Regions from separate parts of the Caldalkalibacillus uzonensis genome, predicted to be linked through region 2. Evidence: a T-box and tRNA genes for the amino acid it is inferred to sense, from the RefSeq annotation. Region 2 holds a T-box; the other holds one or more tRNA genes.
The links. A T-box is a leader RNA that pairs with one kind of tRNA and senses whether it is charged. The one in region 2 lies ahead of J2S00_RS11170 (valine--tRNA ligase), so its partner is inferred to be a tRNA-Val.
Positions count from the first base shown of each region.

Region 1: it encodes a tRNA-Val, which carries the amino acid that the T-box ahead of J2S00_RS11170 (valine--tRNA ligase) is inferred to sense. The anticodon was not compared.

Region 1 covers NZ_JAUSUQ010000017.1:49,915-56,572, forward strand. Annotated here, with positions in the region: tRNA gene J2S00_RS17380 (tRNA-Cys) at 96-169, opposite strand; tRNA gene J2S00_RS17385 (tRNA-Gly) at 202-276, opposite strand; tRNA gene J2S00_RS17390 (tRNA-Gln) at 287-361, opposite strand; tRNA gene J2S00_RS17395 (tRNA-His) at 374-449, opposite strand; tRNA gene J2S00_RS17400 (tRNA-Trp) at 464-537, opposite strand; tRNA gene J2S00_RS17405 (tRNA-Tyr) at 544-628, opposite strand; tRNA gene J2S00_RS17410 (tRNA-Thr) at 640-715, opposite strand; tRNA gene J2S00_RS17415 (tRNA-Phe) at 739-814, opposite strand; tRNA gene J2S00_RS17420 (tRNA-Asp) at 902-978, opposite strand; tRNA gene J2S00_RS17425 (tRNA-Met) at 1,077-1,153, opposite strand; tRNA gene J2S00_RS17430 (tRNA-Val) at 1,169-1,244, opposite strand; tRNA gene J2S00_RS17435 (tRNA-Glu) at 1,249-1,325, opposite strand; tRNA gene J2S00_RS17440 (tRNA-Ser) at 1,352-1,445, opposite strand; gene J2S00_RS17445 (DUF2705 family protein) at 1,629-2,423, opposite strand; gene J2S00_RS17450 (ABC transporter ATP-binding protein) at 2,420-3,337, opposite strand; gene J2S00_RS17455 (ATP-binding cassette domain-containing protein) at 3,362-3,919, opposite strand; gene J2S00_RS17460 (GntR family transcriptional regulator) at 3,909-4,310, opposite strand; gene J2S00_RS17465 (hypothetical protein) at 4,314-4,883, opposite strand; gene J2S00_RS17470 (hypothetical protein) at 5,008-5,256, opposite strand; gene J2S00_RS17475 (glycine/sarcosine/betaine reductase selenoprotein B family protein) at 5,275-5,730, opposite strand; partial or broken gene J2S00_RS17480 (hypothetical protein) at 5,888-6,070, opposite strand; gene J2S00_RS17485 (Rieske (2Fe-2S) protein) at 6,089-6,658, shown strand, end outside.
Region 2 covers NZ_JAUSUQ010000008.1:7,899-31,671, forward strand. Annotated here, with positions in the region: gene lon (endopeptidase La) at 1-1,099, shown strand, start outside; gene yihA (ribosome biogenesis GTP-binding protein YihA/YsxC) at 1,096-1,692, shown strand; gene hemA (glutamyl-tRNA reductase) at 1,827-3,203, shown strand; gene J2S00_RS11125 (cytochrome c biogenesis protein) at 3,297-4,037, shown strand; gene hemC (hydroxymethylbilane synthase) at 4,099-5,031, shown strand; gene J2S00_RS11135 (uroporphyrinogen-III synthase) at 5,049-5,855, shown strand; gene hemB (porphobilinogen synthase) at 5,860-6,837, shown strand; gene hemL (glutamate-1-semialdehyde 2,1-aminomutase) at 6,830-8,128, shown strand; gene J2S00_RS11150 (LysM peptidoglycan-binding domain-containing protein) at 8,322-9,707, shown strand; gene J2S00_RS11155 (hypothetical protein) at 9,769-10,770, shown strand; gene J2S00_RS11160 (YutH/CotS family kinase-like spore coat protein) at 10,760-11,797, shown strand; gene J2S00_RS11165 (YszA family small membrane protein) at 11,766-12,023, opposite strand; T-box leader at 12,241-12,554, shown strand; gene J2S00_RS11170 (valine--tRNA ligase) at 12,676-15,351, shown strand; gene J2S00_RS11175 (bifunctional folylpolyglutamate synthase/dihydrofolate synthase) at 15,365-16,702, shown strand; gene J2S00_RS11180 (sensor domain-containing diguanylate cyclase) at 16,881-18,617, shown strand; gene J2S00_RS11185 (prepilin peptidase) at 18,694-19,416, shown strand; gene J2S00_RS11190 (SPOR domain-containing protein) at 19,504-20,661, shown strand; gene J2S00_RS11195 (Maf family protein) at 20,940-21,548, shown strand; gene radC (RadC family protein) at 21,565-22,257, shown strand; gene J2S00_RS11205 (rod shape-determining protein) at 22,302-23,306, shown strand; gene mreC (rod shape-determining protein MreC) at 23,321-23,773, shown strand, end outside.

The DNA.
Region 1 (6,658 bases), on a different contig from region 2:
TTTTCTTCAATTAGGTACACGACTTATGACCTATTTTTGGGAATCATAAAATAAAAAACTTCTTTCACAGGAAAGAAGCATACTTAAAGTTAAAATGGAGGCGGCACCCGGATTCGAACCGGGGATAAAGGTTTTGCAGACCTCTGCCTTACCACTTGGCTATGCCGCCACTTAAATCACATATAAAAGTGTGTATAAAAATGGAGCGGAAAACGGGATTCGAACCCGCGACCCCCACCTTGGCAAGGTGGTGCTCTACCCCTGAGCTATTTCCGCTCGCATAGAATGGCTGGGCTGGCTGGATTCGAACCAGCGCATCACGGGGCCAAAACCCGTTGCCTTACCGCTTGGCTACAGCCCAACAGTAAAACTATGGGGCGACTGATGGGATTCGAACCCACGAATGCCGGAGCCACAATCCGGTGCGTTAACCACTTCGCCACAGCCGCCATGTTATATAGAGTGGCAGGGGCAGTAGGAATCGAACCCACACTTGCGGTTTTGGAGACCGCCGTTCTACCATTGAACTATGCCCCTGCAATATGGTGGAGGGGGACGGATTCGAACCGCCGAACCCAGAGGGAGCAGATTTACAGTCTGCCGCGTTTAGCCACTTCGCTACCCCTCCACATTTTCGTATGGTGCCGGCGAGAGGAATCGAACCCCCAACCCACTGATTACAAGTCAGTTGCTCTGCCAATTGAGCTACACCGGCACGCTATTAATCCATATTTTAAGTGGTGGCTCGGGACGGAATCGAACCGCCGACACGAGGATTTTCAGTCCTCTGCTCTACCGACTGAGCTACCGAGCCAGAGACAATTGTTAATATAACACACGTTTTGAGATGCTGTCAATTGCTTTGTGACTAGCAGTCCCTGTTAGTTAAATAGACATAAAATGGCGGAGCTGACGGGATTCGAACCCGCGATCTCCTGCGTGACAGGCAGGCATGTTAGGCCTCTACACCACAGCTCCACAATGTATCATGTTGCGCAAATATATTGGTTGCACCCTGCGGGTACCACGATTTTCGCTTCCATCGATGAAAATTCGACGTAGTAGCGCTCATATTTTGGTTGCGGGGGCAGGATTTGAACCTGCGACCTTCGGGTTATGAGCCCGACGAGCTACCAGACTGCTCCACCCCGCGTCATTCTTATGAAAGTGGTGGAGGGTGACGGGTTCGAACCGCCGACCCCTTGCTTGTAAGGCAAGTGCTCTCCCAGCTGAGCTAACCCTCCATAATGGTGACCCGTAGGGGATTCGAACCCCTGAATGCCGGCGTGAAAGGCCGGTGTGTTAAGCCACTTCACCAACGGGCCACGTAAAATGTATCTTTGATTTAATATGGCGGAGAGGGAGGGATTCGAACCCTCGAGACGGGTTATCCCCGCCTACACGATTTCCAATCGTGCTCCTTCGGCCAGCTCGGACACCTCTCCATGTCTTAACGCCGCTTAAAACTTGCGTTTTTTCTTGTCTCACCAGCGGCGACAGACAATAATATAACATGTCTTCAGTGTGAAGTCAACCGCCAAATGGCAATAAATTTTTCCATATTTCCTCCGCCATCAATCGTCTCAGTCATTGGCATTTGACTGGTAAAACATAGACCGTCAGCAGGACTAAGCGGTGATGTCCCGTTTTATGAAGGTTAACCAAGTCACCAAGATAAACAGGATGTAATACATAGATAAGACCAGTAAGGAAAATGAGAGGGTCATGCCCTCAACGAGGGGAAGCCCATCCACATATTGCCTGAGATCAAAGTGGGCAAACAAGATCCATTTGACCCACGGATACTGGCTTAATAAAACAGCCAACTGTCCGCCAGTAAACATCAGAAACATGGATAAGCCGATAGCCAAAGCACTGTTGGTGAAAACGGCAGCCACCATAAAAGCAAAGGTGACCATCATTACGAGCGGAATGCTCTCAAACGCATATTGCTGCAAAAGACCGCTTAATCCTTGGTCCTCTAGGAAATCCCCACCCGGATTGGTCCATAATCCTTCAAAGCCGAACAACACGCCCCCCAGCACCAGCGAACCGAGAAACAGCACCACAATCATATACATACTAAACAGCAGTACAGCGATATATTTGGCCAACAAAATTTTGGCACGATGGATGGGACGGATGAGCAATAGCTTGATGGTCCCCTGTGAAAATTCATTGGCTACCGATGTGGCAGCAACAATGATCGCAAACAAGGTGATCAGTCCAAACAGGGGAACCGTTACATTCATAAAATACAACAATGGGGATGCCCCTTCACTTGCCGCGATAGGAAGAACATATTTTGTGATAAAGGCGATACCCACAATGGCCATGAGCAGCAATATAAACATCACCCATGTCCCCATCCTGCGGTATAATTTTAACTGTTCATTTTGCAGTAAGCCTAACCAGATGTTCATTGCGCTTTGCCTCCTGTCATTTCCAAGAACCGTTCCTCCAAGGTTTTCTCTCCTGCAGGTCGAATACCGTATATCTTTACCTTGGCCTGCACAAGGTGTTGGACCACGTCCGGAATTTGTTCCTTTTCCAGCATGACTTTGAATTCATGATCAGTGACATGTCGGACAGGAACAGCATGATCCTCCATGACCTGCACCGCTTGGTGAAGCGGATCGACGGTGAAGGTGATCATGTGTTGATGTGCTGAGTTTAAAAAGGTCTCAACCGATTGCACATCCAACAATTTTCCCTTGTCGATAATGGCGATGCGGTCACACATCAACTGCATTTCGGCTAACAAATGGCTGGAAACCACCACTGAGACCCCTTCTTCCTGGGCCAAACGGCGCAGATAGTTTCTGATCTCTCTGATTCCGGCAGGATCTAAGCCGTTGGTCGGTTCATCCAAAATCAGTAAAGAAGGAGAGTGAAGCAACGCTTGGGCCAAACCTAACCGTTGACGCATCCCCAATGAATAGGTTTTTACCTTATCATCAATGCGGTCTGCCAAGCCCACCAGTTCCACAATCTCCTCAATGCGGTCGTCGGTGACATGCTCTGCCATGCGGGCAAAATGAATCAGGTTTTCATAGCCGGTTAGATAGTTGTACAGTTGCGGCTGTTCAATAATCGCTCCCACATGGGCGATGGCTTGTTCAAAATGATCCCGGATACTATGCCCCTGGATTAAAATATTTCCTTTGCTCATGGACATAAGGCCTACCATCATGCGCATGGTCGTCGTTTTACCGGCCCCATTGGGCCCCAGCAAACCAAACACTTCTCCCGGATAAATATCCAATGAAATATCTTCGATGATCGTTTTGGAACCGATTATTTTACTCACATGGTCTAAACGGCAGACAGGTTCCATCATATATATCCTCCATTCCCCATTTTAATCAGTAAGCACATCCTGTCGCCCTTCATAAACTCTCTTCATCCACTCCGTCAAGCTTTGCCCATAGTGGCTGCGAATCTCATCAGCATCATAACAACCAAGGACTTTTCCCTCTTTTAAGGGCACATCCCTGGCTAAGGCGAGCACCAATTTCAAGCGGCCGCGGTGACCTTTGGACAGATGGCTGACTTTGACCTGAGCATCCAGATTCAAAAATTGCAGCATCTGCTCCGCCTTGGCTACGTTTAAATCGCCGAATTGTGAAGCAAAAAAATGCAGCGTTTCTTCAACGGTAAAGAAGGAGTAGAAAGCATCCAGTTCAGACAAATAGGCAATCTTGGCCGCATCCCGGCGCTTCAGCACCCGTCCGCCAACCAGCACTTTCCCTTCACTAGGCTGGCATAGTCCGGCCAATAGTTTCAATAACGTTGTTTTACCGCTGCCGTTTGGGCCAATCACACCGATCATTTTCCCTTGCGGAAGTTGCAGCGTCACCTTGTTCAACGCCGTCTGACCCAAATAGCGTTTGGTCACCTGCTGACATTCAAACATCATAACGCTCCTCCTTCCCGTCCTCTTCAACTACGGAGTCCAAGGCGGTTTGCACCCCGCTCAAGATTTCGCTGTTGGTAAAACCCATGGCTCTCATTTTTTTTACAAACTGCATCATATGGCTGGTTTTCAGCGTCTCCCGAAGGTTTGCTAAGTGTTCAGTATCTGTTGTCACAAAAGTGCCCTGGCCACGTCTGGTTTCAGTGACCCCCATGCGCTCCAATTCGGCATAGGTGCGTTGGACCGTATTGGGATTAACCCCAGATTGCACCGCCATCTCCCGCACAGAGGGCAGTTTTTCTCCTGCTGCTAACTCCTGACGCACAATTCTCCAGCAAATCCGCTCAACGAGTTGTAAATAGATTGGCTTCGTTTTATCAAATTCATAGCCCATGGCTTACACCTCTGTTTGCTGATCTAACAGCCAGCAGACTCCGATGAAGATACACAGGGCAAGCAGGGCATGGAAGAGATACTGGCCCAAAGCCAAAGGAGGCAATGATTCAACGTACCATTGATCTGCACCGACGGGAAGAGGGATGGTTAAACCAGTTTCAATGACCAGCCGGCCAAAAGTAGCTGCAAACACAGCGGAGTCTTGGATTTTAGATAACAACCAGGTCAGCCCCAAAACGATAAGAACGGTGATTAAACCGCTCCATTGTCCCAACCTGGTTTTTAAAACGTGGTACACCACCCATAAAAAAATAACCCACACCCCCAAATACAGTGCTGACAATAACACGTACAACATTCCCAGGGCCATAACGGCCATCAGGGTTTGTTCCTCCGCCGGCCATATATGATGGAGATTGTATGTTAAAAAATAAAGCCAACCATAGCCCGCGCTGAGTGAAACGGAAAAGATCAAGGCCACCATCCCTGTTGTAAGCTTGGATGTGAGTAACTTCCAAGCCGGTTGTGGGGTATGCAGCCAGAGATGAAGCTGTTTGCCCTCGGCTCTCAAGCTAAAAAATAAAAACACAGCACAAGATATGCAGGATGATCAAGGTGGCAAACGAAAACCCCCCTCTCGTGATGAGAGGAGGGTGAACCTCATAGGTTGGGTTGTTTGGGCCTATTCAGTCGGCTTAGTAAGTGGGAAACTCCTTATCATGGATATGGCCGGGCTCCTGTTTCAGCGTCAGTTGTTCCAACGCTGCTTTGATCACAGCTTTTTGCGTTTCGGCATCATCCGGTTTACCCAAAGAGTGGCCAAATTTAAAGCCGACCGGATGAATCGCCCGGGGCGGACGCATTAATCCGGATTGTTCCTTATCTAAGGTGACCAGAACCGTTGGAATGCCTGACATTTCAATCGCACGTTGTACCGCAACCACGGTACGATGGCAAAGCGGTCATCCAGCGGTTAGCAAAACGGCATCCGCTTTGGAGCGGGTAATTTCCTTAGCCACTTGCGGCACGGTTTCATCCAAAATTTGCTTTAAGCGCATGGCATAGCCCATCATGGAAATATGCTTGTTGTTCACATCACCGATAAAACCTTCTTCTTTTAGTTCACGCAAGCGGTCCAAAGGAAAGATGACATTAATATCCTTCTTCGGTTCATCGGTGTTGTAATGCTCTTTCGGCGCCCCATGGGTAACTGTAAATTGGGACGTATCGGCATCACCGGAAATTAAACGATAGGTGTGGTCACCGTCTGTGTTAAACGGCTCTTGGTCTTTCAAATGAGCACCCGCTGTGGAAACAATAGCAATGGTCATCTCACTCAGTTCTTTTTCATTGGGCGTGTAAGGAATCGCCTTGCGGGACATATCCATCAGTGCAACACCTCCATCAATTTTTGGCATACCCCTTCTCATCAATCTAATTGATTGAACGGCCATTATGTATCCAGGGGTTGTACCCTCATTATACAATATCATCTTCCCTTTTAGTCTTTATTATTAAACTTGCTTTGTTTCGCAGTTAAAAAGCTTTGAAAAATTTACCATCCAATTGTGAAGGCTAAGCCTTTAATAAATACACTCTTGCTTCATACGGCCGAAGTTCAATCTGTGTGATCTCTTCTTGGTCTTGAACGGGATAATTGCTGATTAATAGATCCTTTAAGGCTGCTTCGACATTAATGGACGTGTAATTCGGGTTGACGGCAACCCATGGCGTGCCAGTGGTAAACCCTGCATGAGGTTCCACGGACTGATACATGTGGCCCGTGAAAGTGCCGGAATGGGCACTCGTTTTTTATTGGGGCCCCTTTCTAAAACAGGGAATGAACATCCCCGTTTTGAACAGTTGGTCCAGTGGTACCGGCACAATGTTGAAGTGCGGGATGTCCGTGGGGCAGAACGAGTGTTGCTGACAGCCATTGAGAGCGGTGCAACAACCGAAGCGTTAAATGAGATGATGATGACGGCCATCACCGATCATTTCTATATGAATACAGGCCACACGCTCGATTTCCATAATAAGGCTTTCGAAATCCTGGAGCATATTGGCGATGAACACCGGCCATATGTGTTAACTTCATTGTTGCCCGAATTGGCCAATGCCCCCCGAAGTGAAGAGTTGCACAGTTGGCAAGCACCGGTCGACCTGGTACAACCGCTTCACGAGGTCTTTGAAAAGCTGCCTGATCTCTTGCACCGTCAGCCCTCTCCGGCACAGCTCTCGGTCGGTAATGAAACCATTGTTCAGCAGCTGCTCAGCGACAACCCTCTAGAAACAGACAACCTGCTCCTCCAAGTGTTAAAAGAAGGGATGACACCCGTTCGTCTG
Region 2 (23,773 bases):
TACGGTCAACCCTGTTTTTTTATTGGATGAAATCGATAAAATGGCCCATGATTTCAGGGGAGACCCAGCCAGTGCGCTGTTGGAGGTTTTGGACCCAGAGCAAAACAATACGTTTAGCGACCATTTTATTGAGGAACCTTATGACTTGTCTAAAGTGATGTTTATCACCACAGCCAATACCACCCATACCATCCCCCGTCCGCTGTTGGACCGGATGGAATTGATCTACATTCCCGGCTATACGGAAGTGGAGAAAAAAGAAATTGCCTTTCATTATCTGCTTCCGAAGCAAATGGACGAACACGGTCTGAAAAAGAACCAATTGCAGTTGAAGGAAGAGGCCTTGTTAAAAGTGATTCGCCGCTACACCCGGGAAGCAGGCGTGCGCAACTTGGAGCGGCAACTGGCCACCATTTGCCGCAAAGCGGCCAAGCTGATCGTTGCTGGAGACAAGAAGCGGGTTGTTGTGACTGAAAATACCCTGGAGGACCTGTTAGGCAAGCCCAAATTCCGCTATGGCCTGGCTGAAGTGGACGATCAGGTGGGTGTGGCCACCGGGCTGGCCTGGACATCAGTTGGCGGTGATACTTTAAGTATTGAAGTGACCGTTGTCCCAGGCAAAGGGAAACTGACCTTAACAGGCAAATTGGGGGATGTGATGAAGGAGTCGGCCCAGGCTGCTTTCAGTTACATTCGCTCCAAAGCCGAATCCCTGGACATTGATCCTGAGTTTCACGAGGAGAATGATATTCATATCCATGTTCCCGAAGGGGCCATTCCCAAGGATGGTCCGTCAGCCGGCATCACCATGGCCACTGCGTTGGTATCAGCTTTAAGCGGCAAGCCAGTCTCCAAAGAAGTGGGCATGACCGGAGAGATTACCCTCCGCGGCCGGGTGCTGCCCATCGGTGGTTTGAAAGAAAAGGCCTTAGCTGCCCACCGGGCCGGCTTGAAAAAAATCCTCATCCCCAAAGAGAATGATAAAGATATTGATGATATTCCCGAAAGCGTCCGTGAGGAACTGTCCATCATCACCGTGGAACATATGGATGAGGTTTTAAAGCACGCCTTGGTAGAAAAAGAGGGGGAACAGACATGAAGGTGACCCAAGCCGAACTGGTGATCAGTGCGGTTAGTGCCAAACAATATCCACAGGAAGCCCTGCCAGAGATTGCTTTGGCCGGGCGTTCTAATGTGGGCAAATCTTCGTTTATCAACAAGCTGATTAACCGTAAAAATCTGGCCCGGACAAGTTCTAAGCCGGGCAAAACGCAGACACTTAACTTTTACAGGATTAACAAACAGTTTTTCTTCGTGGATTTGCCAGGTTACGGATATGCCAAAGTATCCAAAACAGAACGGGAACGCTGGGGCCGCTTTATTGAAGAATACTTAACCACCCGGGAACAGTTGCAGCTTATTTGCCATCTGGTCGATATCCGCCATCAGCCGACAAAGGATGACCAGACGATGGCCGACTGGCTAAATCATATGGACCTGCCCCGACTGGTGGTTGCCACCAAAGCGGATAAAATTCCAAAAGGAAAAATACATCAACATCTCAAAATCATCAAGGAAACCTTGCAACTTGACAAGGATGTCCCGCTCATTGCCTTCTCTGCCGAAACAGGTCAGGGTAAGGATGAAGTTTGGCAAGCGCTGAATCCTTATATCCTGCCTGAAAGCGGTTAATATTGTCGCATAGTTTTCATATTTTTTACACAGAATAAACAGGGCAGATTTGCTATAATAGGGTAGAGTCATGATTGTCCAGTGTCGAATTGTGGATTACATTGGCTATGGTTGTAGGATTAGAGGTGAAAGAGATGCATCTCTTGACGGTCAGTTTAAATTACAAACGGACACCGGTTGAGCTCAGGGAACGTTTTGCTGTGGCTAAAGAAGAGATTCCGGTTGCCCTTGGCCAGCTGTTCAATACGAAAAGCATTCTGGAGTGCGTGTTATTGTCAACCTGTAACCGTACGGAAGTGTTTGCTGTTGTTGACCAGCTGCACCGGGGACGGGATTTTATCACTAAGTTTTTAGGCGATTGGTTTCAGGCTGAACGCCATGAATTTGCTCCTTACCTGGACTTTAAGGAAGATGACGAGGCCACCCTCCATTTGTTCAGACTGGCTGTTGGCCTGGATTCTATGGTAATCGGGGAGACACAGATTTTGGGGCAAGTGAAAGAAGCCTTTTTTGCCGCCCAAGCTCAAGGGGCTACGGGCACCATTTTTAACACCTTGTTCAAACAAGTGATCACTTTAGCCAAAAGGGCCCATTCAGAGACTCAAATCGGGCAGCATGCCGTGTCGGTCAGCTATGCCGCCGTTGAATTAAGCCGTAAGATTCATGGTGATCTTAACCGGAAAGCCGCCTTGATCATCGGAGCCGGAAAAATGAGCGAATTGACGGCCAAGCATTTGGCCGACAATGGTGTGACTGACGTGATTGTGCTTAACCGCACGCTGGAAAGGGCTAAAGTACTGGCCGCCAAATTCGGAGGCCGTGCCTTGCCTTTTGACCGGCTTCCAGAGGCTTTGGGTCAAGCGGATATTATCATCAGTTCCACAGGAGCCAAGGGATATGTCCTCACTCGTCAGGATGTGGAGGCCGCCATGCAACTGCGTCCGGCCCGTCCGCTGTTTTTAATTGATATTGCCGTTCCGCGTGATCTCGATCCGGCCATCCATGACGTGGAAAACGTGTTTCTGTATGATATTGATGATTTGAATGGCATTGTGGAAGCTAATTTAAAGGAACGGGAAAAAGAGGCACAAAAAGTCCAAATGATGATCGAAGAAGAAATGGAAGCATTTAAACAATGGGTCGCCACGCTAGGTGTGGTTCCTGTGATTAATGCCCTGCGTCACAAAGCAATGGCCATTCAAGAGGAAACAATGAGGCGGATTGAAAATAAATGTCCCGATTTGACCGAACGGGAGCGCCGGGTGATCCGCAAACACACCAAGAGCATTATTAATCAGATGATGCACGATCCCATCGTGCGCCTGAAAGAAATGGCGGCGGAACCGGATGCCCGGCAGTCATTGGAATTGTTCACTAAAATTTTTGCCCTTGAAGACGAGTTGAAGGAGCAGGAAAAAATAGAACAGGCCAGAAAGCTGGCTGAAAACCTGGAAAAACCACATAAAGAATTTCAAAAAACGCGTGCCAAAGAACTTCCCATCCAACTTTAAAGGAGGTTCTTTTCTCCCGTGCTTGCCCACAGCTGGTTTTATTCTTTGCTGTTAGTCCTATATATCTGCAGTCTGCTGTTATACTTCATAGATATGCTTCAATCCAACCGGAAGGCCAATAGGCTGGCCTTCTGGTTGCTTTCTATTGTCTGGGGATTACAAACCTTTTACTTTACAACCAAGGCCATCGAGCAGCAGACGTTGTTGTTTTTGTCCCAATCTGACACATTATTTTTTTATGCCTGGCTGATCATCACCTTTAGCTTGCTTACCAACTGGTTTTTAAAGATGGACCTTATTCTGTTCAGTTCTAATATTTTTGGTTTTGTTGTGATGTCCTTAAGCCTGTTTCTGGTGGGACGGGAATTTTCCCCCGAACTGGCCAGCCAACTCCATTCGGAATGGGTATTTATTCACATTGCTTTGGCCTTTCTCAGTTATGCCGCTTTTACCATCTCTTTTATCGCATCGGCCCTCTACCTGGTGCAACATGCTTTGTTGAAACGGAAAAAGATCAGGCAGTTTTACCGCTGGCCCAGTTTAATGCAGCTGGATCAGGCCGCTTTGTGGGTGAATATGGTAGGTGTACCACTGTTATTGATGAGTTTGGTGCTGGGTGTGATTTGGGCCTACCATACTTTAGAGAGGGCAGTTTGGCTGGATGCCAAAGTGCTGTTTTCCGTGCTGGTGATTGGGTTATACAGTACGTATCTTTATCAGCGCCTGGCCCGGGGATGGGCAGGCAAACAATTGGCCGAGTTAAATGTGATCTGTTTTTTGGTCCTGTTGGCCAACTATTTAATCTCGACGCAATTTACGCAATTTCATATTTAAAGGGGCAGTACATGTCATGTGCAGCAAGTGAGCACCTTTGTTTGGAGAGGATGATTGAAACATGGCCCGACACATCGTCATCGGTTCAAGGCGAAGCAAACTGGCTTTGACGCAGACCCGCTGGGTGATTAGCAAGCTGGAAGCATTGGGCTTGCCCTACACTTTTGAAATTAAAGAGATTGTGACCAAAGGGGATAAGGTTGTGGACCGCATGTTGTCCAAGGTAGGCGGCAAAGGGCTGTTTGTCAAGGAAATTGAGCAGGCTTTGCTTGATGAAAAGATTGATTTTGCGGTGCACAGTGTGAAAGATATGCCTGCTGAGCTGCCCCCTGGGCTGGAGCTGGCTAGTGTGCCGGAGCGTGAGGATCCACGGGATTGTCTTATTTCCAAGAAAGGTCTGCCCCTGGAGGAGCTCCCGCAAGGGGCTGTGATCGGGACGAGCAGTTTGCGCCGTTCAGCTCAAATCTTGCATGCCCGGCCCGACTTACAGATAAAATGGATTCGGGGCAATATCGATACCCGGCTGAGGAAGCTGAAGGAAGAGCAGTATGATGCCATTATCCTGGCGGCGTCTGGCTTAAAGCGCATGGGTTGGAACGATGAGGTTGTCACGCAGTATCTTGAGCCGGACATGTGTCTGCCGGCTGTGGGGCAGGGGGCGTTGGGCATCGAATGCCGCACCAGTGACCAGGAACTGAAACGGTTATTGGCACATATCCATCATGAACAGACCGGGCTTGCCGTGACAGCTGAACGCACTTTTTTGGCTGAAATGGGGGGCAGCTGCCATGTTCCTGTGGCCTGTTATGCACAAAAAGGTGATACAGGTCTGGTGTTGACCGGCCTGATTGCTTCACCGGATGGACAGACGGTGCTCAAAGAACGCCTGACTGGGGATGAGCCCGTTGAGCTGGGGCGCCAGGTGGCCAGGGTCTTAAAATGTCGCGGGGCAGAGGAGATATTAGCTCAGGTCAAGAAAGACCTGGACTTATGAACGGGGGATTAGGGAGAATGAACAGTTCGGCTTTAGCCGGAAAAACAGTGGTGGTGACACGACCAAGGGAACAGGCAGAGGATATAATTGCCAAGCTGGAAATGTGCCAGGCACAACCCTATCTTCTGCCCTTAATCCAGACGACTTGGGCCAATGATCTTGCTCCACTGGATCAGGCCATTCATCGTCTGGACAGTTACGATGGTGTGCTGTTCAGCAGTGTCAACGGCGTGCGTTACTTTTTCCACAGGGCCGGGGAATTAGCTGCTGCGGACGGTACAAATGGGGTTATCTCCCGGCTGAATGGCCTGTTTGTGGCAGCGGTGGGTCCCGCAACAGCCCGCGCTTTACACAAGGAGAGCCTGTCCCAAGTTCATGTGCCCCACTCTTATAAACAGGAAGAACTCGTTCAATTGCTGCAAAACAGATTGCAACCGGGAAGCCGGCTGCTATACCCCCGGGCAAAGGTGGTCCGCCCCCACTTGCTTGAGCAGTTGGTCCAGTCCGGGTTTGACGTTGATGATGTGGTGGTTTACCAAACAGAATATAGACTTGAGGGCAAGGAAAAATTTGTACGTGATTTGGCGCAAGGCAAAGTAGATGTTGTCACCTTTACCAGTGCTTCCACCGTTAAAGCATTTGACCAACTATTAAGTTCTCACAAGATGCCCAAGACAGACTTACCGGTTACGATCGCTTGTATTGGGCCTATAACAGCCAAAGAGGCTGAAAAACGGGGTATTCCAGTCCATGTGGTGGCTCGTGAGCATACCGTAAATGGCTTAATCCGGGCATTAGAAGATTATTATACATATAAGGGGTGATACCATGTTTGAGCGTTTGCGTCGTTTGCGTTCATCAGCTGCGATGAGACGCATGGTCCGCGAAACAGACTTAACTGTCAATGATCTGATTTATCCCTTATTTGTGGTCGAAGGGGAGAACAAAAAAGAGGAAGTTACCTCTATGCCGGGTGTGTATCATTATTCCCTTGACCGATTGGAAGAGGAAATTGAATCAGTTCGCTCCCTCAACATTCCTGCTGTGATCTTATTTGGTGTTCCCAACCATAAGGATGAACAGGGCAGTGAGGCCTATGCTGAGGAGGGCATTGTCCAGCGGGCGGTTCGGCTGATTAAGGAGCAAGCCCCTGACTTGGTGGTGATGGCCGACACTTGTTTGTGCCAATACACCGATCATGGTCACTGCGGCGTTGTGGAAGATGGAGAAGTAAAAAATGATCCTTCCCTTGAGTTACTGGTCAAAACAGCCGTTTCCCAGGCCCGTGCCGGGGCTGATGTGATTGCTCCCTCCAACATGATGGATGGTTTTGTCTATGCGATTAGGCAAGGCTTGGATGAAGCTGGTTATGAGCATCTCCCCATTATGTCTTACGCGGTTAAATATGCTTCTGCTTTTTACGGTCCTTTTCGTGATGCCGCCCATTCGGCGCCCCAGTTTGGCGACCGTAAAACTTATCAGATGGATCCGGCCAACCGCTTGGAAGCATTGCGTGAAGCACAAGCTGACATTGAGCAGGGAGCAGATATGCTGATGGTGAAACCAGCCATGGCCTATATGGACGTGATCCGGGAACTGAAGGACCGCTTCCCCTATCCGCTGGCTGCCTACAATGTGAGTGGTGAATATGCAATGATTAAAGCAGCAGCCCAAAATGGCTGGATCAATGAGCGGGATGTGGTGCTGGAGTTATTAACCGGTTTGAAACGGGCCGGTGCTGACTTGATTTTGACCTATTTCGCCAAAGATGTGGCCAAATGGTTAGGAGGGAAAAGCGATGCCTAATTACGAACGTTCCATTGCTGCTTTTAAGGAGGCACAAAAATACATCCCCGGTGGCGTGAACAGTCCGGTGAGGGCTTTTAAATCGGTGGGGATGAACCCCATCTATTTTGAACGGGGGCAAGGATCCAAAGTTTATGATATTGACGGAAACGAATACATTGACTATGTGGCCTCCTGGGGACCGCTCATTGCCGGCCATGCCCATCCTCAAGTGGTGGAAGCGCTGAAAAAAGTGATGGAAAAAGGAACCAGCTTCGGTGCGCCAACTGAAATTGAAACAGCGCTGGCCAAGCTGGTGGTGGAACGGGTACCTGGTGTGGAGATTGTGCGTATGGTCAACTCCGGAACAGAGGCGACGATGAGTGCCTTGCGTCTGGCCCGGGGGTATACTAAGCGCAACAAGATCATCAAATTTATCGGCAGCTATCACGGTCATGCCGACTTTCTGCTGATTAAAGCCGGTTCAGGCGTGGCCACACTGGGCTTGCCTGACTCTCCCGGCGTTCCCGAGGCTACGGCTCAGCAGACGATTACAGTGCCGTACAATGAACTGGACAGTGTCCAACTGGCCTTTGAACGCTACGGAGATGATATTGCTGCCGTCATTTTGGAACCGGTGGCCGGCAACATGGGTGTAGTGCCGCCTGTGGCCGGATTTTTAGAAGGGTTACGGGAGATCACCAAAAAATATGGTGCGCTGTTAATTTTTGATGAAGTGATGACCGGCTTCCGCGTGGATTATGCGTGCGCCCAAGGTAAGTATGGAGTAATCCCTGATTTAACCTGCTTTGGCAAGGTGATCGGTGGCGGATTGCCTGTCGGGGCTTACGGCGGCAGAAAAGAGATCATGGATCAGGTGGCACCGGTGGGCCCCATTTACCAGGCGGGAACATTATCGGGCAACCCGCTGGCCATGACAGCTGGTTATGAAACACTGTCCTTGATGACCCGGGAGCGATATGAAGAACTGGAGGAGAAAGGGGCCTACTTGGCAGAGGGGCTGCGCAGAAATGCAGAGAAACATGGCATCCCTTGCACCATTAACCGTGCGGGTTCCATGGTCGGGTTCTTCTTTACAGAGGGGCCGGTGACCAACTTTGAACAGGCTGCCCGCTCCGACCTGAATCGGTTTGCCCGTTACTTCCAGCTGATGGTGGAACAGGGCGTCTATATCCCGCCATCCCAATTTGAAGGGATGTTTATCTCCATCGTACACACCAAAGAGGATCTTGATCGGACCATTGCTGCGTGCGACAAAGCCCTGGCTACTTTGGTTAAAGAAGGCCTGTAAAAAGGTTTTTTAACTGACAGCACTATATCGCTTTTATTTGCCACACTCTTCTCTTTAATGAGGCTCGTGACAGTCTCTGCAGGATGAAGGGAGTGGCTCTTTTTTTACGCTAATCAAGAGTTATAAATGGGGGGACATTCCCATATATATAAGCATAAAGCCCTTATTGTGGGATTGGAAGGAGGATGGCCTTATGTCGTTGGAGCACGGTTCTCCGGTTCGGTTTCATTTGGAGGAGACGGTTTGGCTGGATGACCGGGCCGATGTCACTGAGATTATCAGCTTGGATCTGGAACCTGATGTTGAAGTGTCAGAAGAAGATCAACTTGTCAACATTAAAGGTTATCTTGTCTTAACTGGGCGTTTTCAAACACTGAATGATGAGCTGGATCTTGATAAAGGCTCGCTGAAAGAGCAGTTACAGTTTCAGTCCTTGCAAGTTGAACAGAAAGAAATTGATTACCCTCAGTTTGGAAAAATTGAAAAACGGTTTCCCCTTGATGTCACCGTCCCCTCAACCAAAGTAGACAAACTGGAGGATGTGTATGTCAGCGTTGATCAGTTTGATTATTCGGTGGAGCATGGTCATTGTTTAGTGATTGAAGCAGATATTTCATTGCTCGGGGTGAAAAACGGGCTAAAAGTGGATAACACATCCCGTAAAAAAAGCCCGCGCATTGATCAAGGGACAGCTGTTAGTCAATCTGACGGAAGGGAGTTGGAAAGCACGGTGAGTGCAGAGGACAGCCGGAAAGGAGAAGAGGAAAAAGAGCATCTAGAGCATCTTGATGCTGTCAGGGCAGAAGGAACAAGTCAAGAGGATGACTCAGACCAAGTACAAGTACAGGAAGGCAATCAAGTACAGGAAGGTAATCGAGTACAGGAAGAGGTTCAAGCACAGGAAGCAGAATCAGGAGCGGAATTAAAAGAAAGAAAGGAGCTTGCTGCACAGAGCCAATTTAGTTTTGAAGTGAGCGCGTCAAACACAGAAGCGGCACGTTCTGCCCACGACCTGCCAAATGGAGAGGAGCACATTGCTGGACAAGAAACAGATGCGACGGAACCGCAGTCCAGGACAGAGGAAGAAGAGCAGGAGCCGCAGGCAGAAAAAGAGCAGGAGCTGCAGGAAACTGAAGAGGTGTCTGCCAGTCAAGGTGAAGAGTCCAGGGACCAGATTAACGACAGAGACCAGATTGACGAGTCCGAAGAGAGCACTCCCCGTGTAGAGACAACCATTCGTCCCAAAGACGAGGGAGATCAAGAAGAAGTGCAAGCGGCAAGTTACGGGAACCCAGCTGATAGTAGTGATCAAGCCACAGAAACGGCGGAAGAAGAGCCACGTCCGGCTAAAGTGACTAGTTTTCTTAGCAAGCTGATGTCAACGAAGGAAGAGGAAGCACCCAAACGGGCCAAGCTGAAAATGTGTATTGTGCAGCGCCACGAAACTTTGGATCAGATCGCTGAGCGTTATGAGGTAACGGTGGAAGAGATTATCCGCTTTAACCGTTTGGAGACCGGGCAAGTGGCTGCCGGGGACGTGGTGTATATCCCCATTCGCCACCAGCAACAAAGCAATTGACGGTCTCTTCCTTCCAGGAGCTTGGCATCTGACTTTCCCATGAACCAAAGGGGGTGAGAGCTTGACTCGCCTTCTGTTTACCTCTCCTGAAGTGGAAGCAGTCAGTCAAGCATACCATTTTCATGTCTATCAGGCCCAGCGGACCGCAGATGGTTATGATCTGGAAACGGACTGCGGGTCTAAATCGGTCACTGAAATTAAGGATCCCGATGCTTTGAAATGGTCCTATCACTGGCGGGAAGCAGTGGTAAAAAGAGGCTTCCGCCAAGTGGACCGTTTCATTTTGACCAGGGACAAAACAGCTTACCTTTCAACTCAATCGTCCTATTTGGTCGTGCGGGACCGCCTGGCAGGAGAGCCGGTCGATTTTTCCCGCTCTGAAGCGTGGCAAGCCCTGGGGACAAGTACCGCTTTAATCCATTGCGCCTTAGAAGATACTGCCAAACTAAAGCTGGGTTTGGGAGCCGTGGATACACCGTCTGCCTTTATGTCTCCCGGGGAACTGGCCCGCTTAAAACACAAATTAAAAAAGAAGAGGAGCGCGGTTGCTTCTCTCCTTGTGAAACAATGGCCCCTGCTTTATAAACGCTATCTTGTCGCAAGGAAACTTTACCGCAAAAGTCAGCCTGTTTTGTCCCAGATGCTGTCACTGCCTGTGCTTGATTACTCCTTTTGGAAGATGGTGGGCGGGGGTTGTCTGGCCTTTGAAGGGCCCCTAGATAAACCTGTGCTGGGCTTTCAAGCCTTAAGTAAATTGATCCAAGAGCTGTGGCTTCGCTTTGGTATAGATGAGGAGCAATTGGTCCTTTTTTTCACAGCCTTTGAACACGATTACCAGCCGTCTGTCTATGTGTTTTATCACATGCTTGCTCATCTTGTCTATCCGGAGCAGCTGTTAACATTTATCCAAGGGTATGTTGAACAACAAGAAGAGGGGACAGCCGCCCAAGACGAATGGGAGCAGATGGTCACACAGCAAGAAAAACTGGACCGGCTGCATATCTGGCTGGCGGAGCGCATTGATCAAATGCGGGAGGATTTAGGAGGACATGTTGCTGATTGACCGTGAGCAAGCCGATTCCATTGTCAAGGACTTGGTGTTGAGTGAATACGACTTGCACCCCCAAACAACAGCAGCGTACGGCTGCGTGACCAAACTGGTCTGCCCACAGGGAGCATATGCCTTGAAAGAGACCAAAGTCACAGCCAAACAGCTGCAGCTTCTTGCCGGGTGGTTCGACAAACTAGCCCAGGAAGAGTCAGCACCTGTGGTCCCGTTTTATCCCAATAAATTTGGTGATCCCTTTGTTGATTATCTGAACAGATTATACTATGTGACCCCCTGGCTTGATGATGATATTGAAGCAAAGTACCGGCTAGATTGGGAGCCAAGCGTGCTTACGGCACTGGGACGGCTTCACCGCTTCACCTTAACCGTCACTCCTGCGGTCCAGAAACACCTGGAAGCATTGACACGGGTGAAGATACGCTGGCTGAAACAGCTCAGGCGCATGGAATACTACCAAAGACGAGCCGAGGCAAAGCCGTTGTTTTCTCCTTTCGAGGGTAGCTTTCTTCATGCCTTCGACTATTTATATCAGTGTGCCGTCCGGTCCATCCGCTATTTAGAAGCTTGGATTAAACGGGGGGCGGGGCTGAAGCACTGGCCCCTCGTGCTTTGTCATGGACGTCCGGCCCGTTCCCATGTGGTGTTTAGAAAAGGGAAGTGTTATATCATCAATTTTGATCGAAGTAAAATGGCCCATCCCGTCATGGATCTGGCTCTGTTTTTCAGACGGCATCTCGTACCCTCCCTGCATGTGAGGGCGGGGTACGGAATGAACTGGATGGCTGCTTATGAAAATCAGTTTCCATTGGGCCGCTTCGACAAAGGATTGCTGGCTATTTTGCTACTCTTCCCCGAACGCCTCTTTACAGAGGTTGAAGCCTATTATCAGGGGAAAAAGGACCTCTCCCCACTGAAGCGTCTCCATCGTTTTAGAAAGGAATTAGACCGTTTTAATACGCTGCGGACGTTTGCCAGAGCGTTGCTGGCGACTACAGCCAGTCAATCAGCAGGAAGAGAATAATCGCAAAGATAACCAAGAGCAGAAAGACATCAAACGGCGTGGGGAAAAAGATGGTGCGGACCAATTGGAAGATGGCCAGCGGAATAAAAATCTGTGCTGCAATCTCTTTCGACTGGTAACCCCAATACTTGCAACGCTGCTTGAACTGCAAATAATAGTGTTTAATTTTATATTTGTTCCATTTTAAGTTCATAATAATCACCTTTTTTAGGCCTAAGAATGACATGTGGTGTCTATGACAGCATATGCAAGGGATAGATGAACTGATACAAAGTGTCGTTCCCTTTCGGAGAGAGTCCGAGAGAGGTTGGAGCAGTTCTTCCTAGAACTCCCGCCTTTAGGCATGGGAGGCTCAGAGACTGGGCTTGACGAAGGCAGGTATAGACAGTAAAATAATGGTCAAACATAGATGTAGCGTAACGATTAACATCATCTCATACAGATTGATGACAATGAGAGGGAAGAGTAAATAGCGGCGTCATTGCAGAGAGGAAAATGCGTGGCTGAAACATTTTCCATGACAAGGCTATTGAAGGTCGCCCTCGAGTCATTTTCCTGAACCTTGGCCCTAGAGGGGCAAGCAGTAAGGAAAATCGGTTGATCCGTTATCTCTTTGAGCGTACTTGTTCCTGACGGCTTATGGCAAGCGCCGGCCTCTTATGTGAAATCTGCACTGTTAATCCCTGACTTAGTGGCTGTTGGCCGTCGCAAGAGCAAGTAAAAAAAGGTGGTACCGCGGAGTCTCTTCGTCCTTTTGGGTGAGAGGCTTTTTTTAATTATACAGGTGTTTCTGCTGTTTAACTTGTTCACAAGCAAGTGATATCAAACAAATGTGCCAAAGTGAGACAAAAAGAAGTATGCCTGAAGGAGTGAACCTGATGAATAACGACACACAATTATCTATGCCCACCAAATATGAGCCTCGTCAAACTGAGGGGAAATGGTATCAATACTGGCTGGATCATCAGTTTTTTAAGCCCAGCGAAGATCCGCAGAAAGAGCCATTTACCATTGTTATCCCGCCGCCTAATGTGACTGGTCGTCTGCACTTGGGACATGCCTGGGATGGCACCCTGCAAGATATCATTATCCGCATCAAACGGATGCAAGGCTACGATGCCTTGTGGCTGCCGGGAATGGACCATGCTGGCATTGCCACGCAGGCCAGGGTAGAGGCCAAACTGAAAGAAGAGGGCAAAACCCGCTATGATTTGGGGCGGGAAGCTTTCGTCAAGCAGGTTTGGGAATGGAAAGAAGAGTACGCTTCCGTGATCCGTGAACAATGGGCCAAGCTGGGCTTGTCCCTGGACTATTCCCGGGAGCGTTTCACTCTGGATGAAGGGCTGTCCAAGGCAGTCCGGGAAGTGTTTGTCCGCCTCTATGAGAAAGGGTTAATCTACCGGGGCAAATATATCATTAACTGGGATCCTGAAACCCGCACCGCATTATCAGATATTGAGGTCGAGTACAAAGAAATAAACGGTCATCTGTATCATTTGCGCTATCCACTCGTTGAAGGCAGCGGTTCTATTGAAGTGGCGACTACGCGACCTGAAACAATGCTGGGAGATACGGCTGTGGCGGTACATCCTGAGGATGAGCGTTACAAGCATCTGATCGGCAAAACGGTGAAGCTGCCCATTGTTGGCCGAGAAATCCCCATTATTGCTGATGAGTATGTCGATATGGCCTTTGGCAGTGGGGCGGTGAAAATAACCCCTGCCCATGACCCCAATGACTTTGAGATTGGACAGCGGCACAACCTGGAGCAAATTCTGGTGATGGACGAAAGCGGCCGCATGAATGAGAACGCCGGTCCATATCAGGGCTTGGACCGTTTTGAATGCCGGAAATTAATTGTGAAGGATCTGCAAGATCAGGGGGTGCTGTTCAAAATTGAAGATCACGTGCATAGTGTGGGGCACAGCCAACGGAGCGGGGCTGTGGTGGAGCCGTATCTCTCCACCCAGTGGTTTGTCAAAATGAAGCCGCTGGCTGAACAGGCCATCCGCCTGCAGCACGAAGCTGATACCAAGGTTAATTTCGTGCCGGAGCGCTTTGAAAAAATCTATCTGCATTGGATCGAAAATGTGCGCGACTGGTGTATTTCGCGCCAGTTATGGTGGGGACACCGCATCCCAGCCTGGTATACACCGAACGGGGATGTAATTGTAGCTCGCACAGAGGAAGAGGCCACACACATCGCCCAGGAAAAATACGGCACAACAGACATTACCCAGGATGAGGATGTGCTGGACACCTGGTTCAGCTCCGGCTTGTGGCCTTTTTCCACCATGGGCTGGCCCGATGAGACAGCGGATATGAAGCGCTACTATCCCACGGATTGTCTGGTGACAGGCTACGACATTATCTACTTCTGGGTGGCCCGCATGATCTTTACAGCTCTGGAGTTCACCCACAGCCGCCCCTTTAAAGATGTGCTGATTCATGGCCTGATTCGCGACGCTGAAGGGCGCAAGATGTCCAAATCGCTGGGCAACGGAGTGGACCCCATGGATGTGATCGAGAAACACGGGGCAGATGCCTTGCGCTTCATGTTGGCCACGGGAAGTTCCCCGGGACATGACCTGCGCTTCCATTGGGAAAAGGTAGAAGCGGCCCGCAACTTTGCCAATAAAATTTGGAACGCTTCCCGCTTTGCCCTGATGAACCTGCAGGACTTTGACGGGGAAAAGACTGACATCAGCGGGGAACTGTCCACGCCAAACCGCTGGATTTTACACCGTCTCAACCATACCGTACGTGAGGTCACCAAACTGGCTGATCAATATGAGTTTGGTGAAGTGGGACGGCTCCTCTATCACTTTATTTGGGATGAGTTTTGTGACTGGTATATTGAAATGGCCAAGATTCCGCTGTACGGTGACGATGCCGGGGCCAAGCGGGAAACACAGGCTGTCCTTGCTTACACATTGGATCGGACACTGCGTTTGTTGCATCCGTTTATGCCCTTTATAACCGAGGAAATTTGGCAGCACCTGCCAGGCAGTGGAGCAAGCATCACAGTAGCCAGCTGGCCGGAAGCCAGAGCAGAGTTTGACCAGCCTGATGCAGAAAAAGAGATGGCTTTGATCATGGATGTGATCCGGGCGGTGCGCAATATCCGCGCCGAAGTAAACGTGCCCCTGGGCAAAGCAGTAGATATCATGATTAAACCTTCCACTGTACACCATGAGCAATATTTACGGGGAAATGAAGATATTATTGCCCGCTTAACCAATCCGCACAAACTGGAGATCAGCACGAATTTAGAGGTGCCGGAACAAGCCATGTCCTCTGTCGTCAGCGGGGCTGAAATTTATCTGCCTCTGGCTGGCTTAATCGATGTGGAGCAAGAACTGGCCCGACTGGATAAGGAAAAACAAAAACTTGAAGCAGAGGTGGCGCGGGCTGAGCAGAAACTTGCCAACAAAGGCTTTACCGCAAAAGCCCCGCAACATATTGTGGAGGCAGAGCGGGAGAAACTGAAGGATTATCAGGAACAATTGCAGCAAGTACAAGAGCGGATCAATGAGTTGAAAAAAATGAGCTAACGAGGGATGCATCATGAGTTTTCAAACAGCACAGGAAGCGATTGAGTGGATGCACAGCTTGGAACATTTGGGCATTAAACCCGGATTGAAGCGGATGGAATGGCTGATGGAACGCCTGGGCCATCCTGAGCGGCTGCTTAAGTTTGTCCATATCGGGGGAACCAATGGTAAAGGGTCCACTTTGGCCTTTCTGAGTCATGTGTTACAAGAAGCAGGGTATCAGGTGGCTGCGTTTACCTCACCTTACCTGATCCGCTTTCAAAACCGCATTCAGAATAATGGAGAGGACATCGCCGATGAGCATCTGGTACAGGTGGCGAACAAAATCAAGCCGCTGGTGGAGGAGTTGGCCCGGACTGAGCTGGGCTCTCCAACCGAATTTGAAGTGGTGACCACCTTGGCCATCGAATATTTTGCCCGTATTGCCTATCCTGATGTGGTTCTGTGGGAGGTGGGTCTGGGCGGCCGTCTGGACTCCACCAACATTGTCACTCCAATTGCTTCTGTGATTACCAATGTGGGTTACGACCACATGCACATTTTGGGTGATACCTTGAAGGAGATTGCCGCAGAAAAAGCAGGTATTATTAAGCCCGGGGTTCCACTGATCACAGGTGTTCAAGACGAGGGTCCTTTGCAGGTGATCGAGGGTATAGCCAAGGAGAAAAAAGCTTCAGTCTACCGTTTAGGACAAGCCTTTTTTATTGAGGATGAAAGCTGTGATGAACATGGACAATCGTTCTCGTACCGTTCCATGTTTACCCGTTTGCAGGATGTACGTATTGGTTTAAAAGGTTCTCATCAGCTTCAAAACGCTGCCGTGGCCATGATGACGCTGGAAGTGCTCAAGCAATTTTATGCCCTGATTTGGGAAGAGGAAGAACTGCGCCGGGGCCTGGAGCAGACCAGTTGGCCCGGCCGCTTGGAAGTGATACAAAGAGAGCCCCTGGTGCTGATTGATGGAGCCCATAACCCCCAAGGAATGGAAGCTTTGGCTCAGTCGCTGGTGCGTCACTATCCCCATCACCACTGGACGGTCATCTTTTCGGCCATGCAGGACAAGCCGGTGGCAGAGATGATCAAGCCTCTGACTGGTGTAGCCAAGCGTGTGGTGCTGACTCAGTTTGAGGGGGGACCGCGAACAGCATCAGCACGGGATTTGTATCAAGCGGTTCAGCAGGAGGGGATCTCTTCCGAGCTGGAAATGAGTGTGGAACCGGATTGGGAGAAAGCGTTTCGCGAGGCCTTAGCCTCGTCAGGGAAACAGCAGGCGATTTGCTTTGCGGGCTCACTGTATTTTATTGCTCACATTCGACAAACTATAAGTCAAAACGACCAGCGTTATCACTGATAGACAATTTATGACATAAAACAGGGAAATAAGTCCTGTTTTTAGAGGACAATTGGCATAGTTAATTTTTACTAAATTCATTGTCAAGCCCCGTAAAAAGGTGTAAGATTAATCTGCATTATGGACCTGGATGAGTAACTATGGTGGGTTGTTAAGTTTGATAAGGAGCGTAGAGTAGATGGGGCGTTGGAAAAAAATCTTGATATTGAGCTGTGCCATTGTCCTCTATTCTGTCTTTTTCTTGTTCATGTGGCAAAGTTTCGATTGGCACCGGCTTCAAGCTCAGGACATGATCGGCATCTTCTGTTTTTTGGGTTTAATGGTGCTCATTAATGCCTTCCCAATTGAGATTAAGGGAACCAATATCGTCTTGACCAATGCCGTGTCAATGGCTGCGTTTTTACAATTTGGACTGTGGGTAGAGGCCATATTAACCCAATTGTCCATTTTGGTCACGTTGGTCAGGATTAGAGCCACAACGTGGGAACGGTATATGGGTAATTTAATGATGTTTTTGACTACGTCAGTCTGTTCGGCGGCTATCTTTTACGCTCTAGGAGGGGTGACCGGTCCATTCACTCCCGATACTTTTCCTGCTTTAATCGTGCCGATCATCGGTTATATCTGTACTTCCGTTGTGATCAATCATATTTTGCTTAATCTGTTAAAATGGTTGTTTTACCATCAAAAGCCTGAATTTTTCGGGAAGTCACTGTGGTGGGAAGTGATTCCCCTCGGTATGATGACACCTACTGGCATCCTCATCTATATGCTGTATGCTCAGGTTGGTCCCTGGGTTTTTCTCTATGTTGTTCTTCCTGTTGTTTCATTTACTGTGATTTTCAGTTTGTTTGTCCGACTTAATACCATTAATCATAAATTGCGTACACTTCATAATTTAGGTAACCAGATGACGGCCAATCTCCATTTTGAAGATGTGATCGACCGTTTGGTGCAGGCGGTTTCCAAGTTGGTGCCCTATCAGTATTGCTATTTGTTTCGTGTGGATCGAGGGCGAGGAACATTAAAGCCGGTCCGTTTGCTTGGCAAAGGGATTCCGCCGGATGAATATGTGAGCTTTATGGGCATAGAAGTGCAGATTGGCGAAGGTCTGAGTGGTCAGGTGGCCAGCCAGGGAGAAACAAAGGTGATCGGCAGTGAAAGAGAAGATCTCCATTTTAAGCACGAGCCTGATTTTTTGCACGATCAGCAGTCTATCCTGGCCGTGCCTCTAAAATATGATCAAAAAGTATACGGTGTGTTAACAGTTAGCGACAACAAACCGAATCGGTATAGTAAAGAGGATGTGACACTTTTAGAAATTTTGGCTAGCCAGGCGGCTATCGCTTTTAAAAACGCCTATGATTACCAGCGGACCAAACGGCAAAGCGAGCGGGACGAGTTGACAGGTCTATATAATTACCGTTACTTTACACGGTATTTGTCCAAACAGCTAGAGCAAGCTGATCAAAATCGCCCGCTCGCGCTTATTTTGTTAGATATCGACCACTTTAAACAGGTGAATGACCAATATGGTCATTTAGCGGGGAATGAGATTCTGAAGCGGATTGCTGCTATCATACAGGAAGTTGTTAATGGAAAAGGGATTGTCGCCCGTTACGGAGGAGAAGAGTTTACTATTTTGCTGATTAACGTGACTGAGCAAGAAGCGTATGAGTGGGCGGAGCGGTTGCGGGCGAAGGTAGAGCAAACGAGGATTGAGGTGGTCCCCTGTTTAAATGATGAGAAACCAGCGGGCCCTGTTCTGCTCAATGTGACGGTTAGCATAGGCCTGGCCCTCTACCCCCATCATGCTGATGACGCGGCTAGTCTGTTGCGCTATGCCGACCGGGCCATGTATATGGGGGCCAAGCAAAAGGGACGCAACAAAGTGGCGGTTTATCAAGAGGGTTAGCTTGCTTTTAATATGAAAAGATTACGTTTTAACTTGTGAGGGATACCCTTTGTTTGTCATAGATAGTTTGATCTTCGTGACAGCCCTGTTTTTGGGCAGTTTTTATAATGTACTGGCCATTCGCCTATTGAAGAAGCAGTCTTTCGTTTATCCACCTTCCCATTGTCCCCAATGTCAACATCGGTTAGCTCCTTGGGACCTTGTACCGCTTCTCAGTTACCTTGTTTTAAGAGGAAAATGCCGCTATTGTCAGTCACCCATTTCTCCCCTGTATCCTGCAGGAGAGCTGCTCACCGGCCTCAGTTTGTATCTGGCCTACCGTCACTTAGGCTTACAGCTCGAACTGCTGCCGGCTGTGATTTTGATTTCGGTTCTTGTCTTGGCCGTGCTGACTGACCTGAGGAAAAAGCTGATTTTAGATGTAATTACCCTGCCGGCACTTGTGCTCCTGCTTGTATTGCGCCTTGTGATCGGAGAGTATTCTTTTTGGTTTTACCTGGCGGGAGGTCTCACCGGTTTTGGTCTATTGCTCTTAATTAGCATAGTGAGCCGGGGAGGGATGGGGGGAGGAGATATTAAACTGTACGCCTTGATCGGTGTGGTGCTTGGTCCTTCGCTGACGCTGCTCAGCCTGGTCTTAGCTTCTTTTATGGGAGCGTTGGTTGGCGGCGTGATGATCTTGCTAGGGCGTTGGCAGCGTAAAGAAACTATCCCGTTTGCTCCCTTCATTTTTGTGGGGACTTTTGTGGCCTACTTCTACGGAGAGACGGTGTGGGTGTGGTATCTTCAACTTTGGTAGGGGATGATGGTCTGTTGCAGTTCTAATTCGGCACGTTCCTCATAGACTAGTGATAAAAGCACTAGATTGATAGAGGAGCGAGAGGCCATGACGAGAAAAAACAAGCTCACCTTCCTGTTTCCCCCCGATAAGGACGGCGATCATCCTGATATCCAGTGGGAAACCTATTACACTGGCAGGACAAGCAACATGCACAACGACAACAAGAAAGACGCCAGGGCCTATGCAGGGCCTGTCCGGCGCCCATCCTGGTCCAGAGAGATAAAAAATGAAGATGCGCCCTTTCTTGTTGACTTGCCTGAAAACAAAGAAACGACACGCCGTCCCAGTTTACCTCCCAGCCGCTACGAACGGCGCAGTAAAATAAAAAAGAACAAGGAGCGGAGCAGAACAGTCCTGTCCCTGCCCCAACTGAAAGTGGGCTCCAAGCTGGCCTTGATTGCAGCGTCAGCGGTGGCCCTGGGGGTGATGATGGGCATGATGGTATTTTCTTTTTTTGCCGTGGAGGGCACAGATGGGGCTCAAATCGGCAGTTCTCAAGCGCCTGCTGCCGTGTCCCAAAGTGGGGCAGAAAATGGAGTACTGGTCATGCCGGCGGGTTATGTGCAGGATGGCCGCTTGTATTTGCCTTCACGCACCTATTATGTTGTTCAGGCTGGCGCTTTTTCTGAGCAGCAAGCAGCACAAAAAGTGAAGGAACAGGTTCAAAACCAGGGACTGGCCGGACTAGTTCCCCCGGGTGAAGCCCCGTTTCGTTTATATATGGGTCTCGGCTTAGCCAGAGATGATGCAGAGCGGCTGGGGGCCTATCTAGAGGAGCAGGGCATTGAGGTTTATATCCACGTCCATGAAACGAGGGAAGTCCAGGCGGATATCGGTAACCTGGAAGAGTCATTTGCCCCGCTTCCTGCATACCTGGCCAGGGGAGAACAGCTGCTTGGGGAGCTGACCCGCACCACAGCTGCCCTTTTGGAGCAAAGTGATGCTGAATTAACGGAAGAAAAATGGCAGGCCTTGCAAGAGCAACATCGCTTGTTTTTGAATGAGGGACGGGAGCTGTTGAGCGGTCTGAGCGGTGAAACAGCCCAAGCCGGGGAACAGTTAATGCGAACGTTGTCAGCGGCAGTGACAGCTTTGGAGGCTTACCGCAAGCAGTCTCATTCCAGTTACTTATGGCAGGCGCAGCAAGCCGGTTTAAACTACCTGACCTATTATGAGCAACTGGTCAACCAATTTGATTCCTAAACCCGTTGAGGTGTTCAACATGCATGTCGATGCTGAATGGACAGGGAAATGTATATATTTGGATGTCAAAATATCTCTTTCGTTCCCGTCAAAAAAACCTCACTTTTGACGAACTACGTCTTGAGTGGGGTTTTTTGGTTCACTTTTTTTGCTACACTTTTTCATCTATTACTGTTAAAATATAATCGTGCTTGTATGAGCAGAAGCAAGAAGCCAACACTAAACATGACCGCTTTTAATCCGCTCAACCTGAAGAAACAAACAGAGGAGATCAGGGCATGACAGTCAAGACTATCCCCCCCATTATTCTTGCTTCATCATCGCCCCGACGAAAAGAGCTGCTAAATAGTCTGGGCCTCGCTTATCATATACATCCCAGTCAGGCGGAAGAGACGTTTGATCCCCGGAATTCGCCTGAGATGGTGGTTCAAAAGCTGGCTCACCAAAAGGCGTCTGATGTGGCCCGCCACTATGAACAGGGACTGGTGATTGGGGCTGATACCATCGTCGTGTTAAACGGTGAGGTGTTGGGCAAACCTAAGGATGAATCTGAGGCGTTTCAAATGCTGTCCCGCCTGCAGGGAGAGACGCATACCGTCTATTCAGGCCTTGCTGTCATCGATGCAGACAGCGGCAAAGAGTGTGTTGGCTGCCAGGGGACAAAAGTACTGATGCGGCCTATGGGTGCTGATGAGATTAAGGCCTACATTGCCACCGGTGAGCCCATGGACAAAGCCGGCAGTTATGCCATCCAAGGACTTGGGGCTACTTTGGTGGATAAAATCGAAGGAGACTACTTTACAGTGGTAGGGATGCCGGTTGCCTTATTGGCCCGCTTCCTGCACCAATTTGGCATCAATGTGTTAACAGTGGCTCGTCAATCTTGATTAATGGAGGGTGGCTATGGCAACGGACAATTCTCCTTTGATGGTCCGTGACTACCCGCAAGAAGAACGACCACGAGAACGGATGATCAAAGAAGGTGCTGAGGCACTGACGAATCAGGAGCTGTTGGCGATCTTACTGCGCACTGGAACGCACCGGGAATCTGTGTTTCACCTGGCTTCCCGTATTTTAAAAGAAATTGGTTCGCTCAAGCGCCTGCACGATGTCAGTGTTGAGGAATTGATGCAGATTAAAGGTGTGGGACAAGCCAAGGCGGTACAGATTAAAGCGGGTGTGGAACTGGGAAGACGTGTGGCCCAAAAGCAGAAGGCCCCTTCTGCCATTCGTTCCCCCGAAGATGCGGCCGCCTACTTAATGGAGCGTTTAAGCCTGGAGATGCAGGAGATTTTTTATTGTTTGTATTTAAACACCAAGAATCAGGTGGTTTTTGAAAAAGCTGTTTTTATGGGAAGTTTGAATGCTTCCATTGTCCATCCCCGTGAGGTTTATAAAGAGGCGTTAAAGTGGAGTGCGGCCTCTATTATAGTGGCTCACAACCATCCCAGCGGGGACCCTGCCCCCAGCCGTGAAGATATTGAAGTAACCAAACGTTTGCAACAGGCAGGGGAGATTTTGGGCATAGAGTGTCTGGATCATCTGATCATTGGTGATGGTCGCTATACGAGCCTGAAAGAAAAAGGTTACATATAAGCACAACACGATTTTGAGGGTTGCATGAAGGGAGAATACAAACCATGTTTGGTGGATTTACAAGGGATATGGGCATCGATTTGGGAACGGCCAATACATTGGTCTACGTCAAAGGCAAAGGTGTGATTGTGCGGGAACCATCCGTGGTGGCGATTCGCACCGATACCGGGACGATTGAAGCAGTCGGCAATGAAGCAAAAAACATGATCGGCCGTACCCCTGGCCACATTGTGGCTGTGCGCCCCATGAAAGACGGGGTGATTGCCGATTTTGAAACAACTGCCACCATGATGAAGCATTTCATTTCTCAAGCGCAGAAGACAAAACCGTGGTTGTCCCGTCGGCCTAATGTGGTCGTCTGTGTACCTTCCGGGATTACTGCTGTGGAAAAAAGAGCAGTCGAAGACGCCACCAAGCAGGCCGGAGCCAAAGAAGTGTTTACCATTGAAGAACCGTTTGCCGCGGCCATTGGTGCCGATTTGCCAGTATGGGAGCCGACGGGCAGCATGATTGTAGATATTGGCGGCGGCACAACTGAGGTAGCCATTATTTCTTTGGGCGGCATAGTGACCAGCCGTTCCATCCGGGTGGCTGGTGATGAAATGGATGACGCCATCATTCAATATGTGAAACGTAAATATAACTTAATGATTGGTGAACGTACGGCAGAACAACTGAAAATTGAGATTGGTACGGCAGACAGCGGTGATGAGTCGGAAGAAATGGAGATCCGCGGCCGGGACCTGGTCACGGGATTGCCTAAAACGATTACCATCACCTCCAAAGAGATTGCCGAAGCATTGCAAGATACGGTACAATCGATCATTGAAGCAGTTAAAATCACGCTGGAAAAAGCGCCACCCGAATTGGCTGCTGATGTCATGGACCGGGGGATTGTCATCACGGGGGGCGGTGCGTTACTCCGCAACCTGGACCATGTCTTAAGTGAAGAGACCGGCATCCCTGTCATTGTGGCGGAAAACGCCCTGGACAGCGTAGCCATCGGCACTGGCCGCTATTTGGAATACAAGTTCAGTTCTAGAAAATAAGTAGGTGTATAACCTTGCCATCCTTTTTTTCCAATCGACGATTAATTGTGCTTTTGGTCAGCACCATTGTGATGGTGATGGTGGTTGGTGTCACCTTGAAAGAACGCCCCCAGCCAACGTGGGGGGAACAATTTATTCGTGATACCTTTGGTTTTTTCCAATCCCTTGCTTATAAGCCCGCTCGTCAGGTAGCGGGTTTCTTTGAGACTATCAATGAGTGGCGTACCCTTTATTCTGAAAATCAGCGCTTAAAGGCCAATTTGCAAGAGAATGCGAAATTGATGGCCAGAATACGGGAATTGGAACTGGAGAATGAGAGTTTAAAAGAGATGCTGGAAGTAGAGTCCAATTTGAGTGAGTATACGTTGCAAGCGGCGGAAGTGATCAGCCGCTCACCTGACCGCTGGTATCAGCAAGTGACCATCAACAGGGGAGCCAAGCATGGTGTAGAAGCGAATATGGCGGTG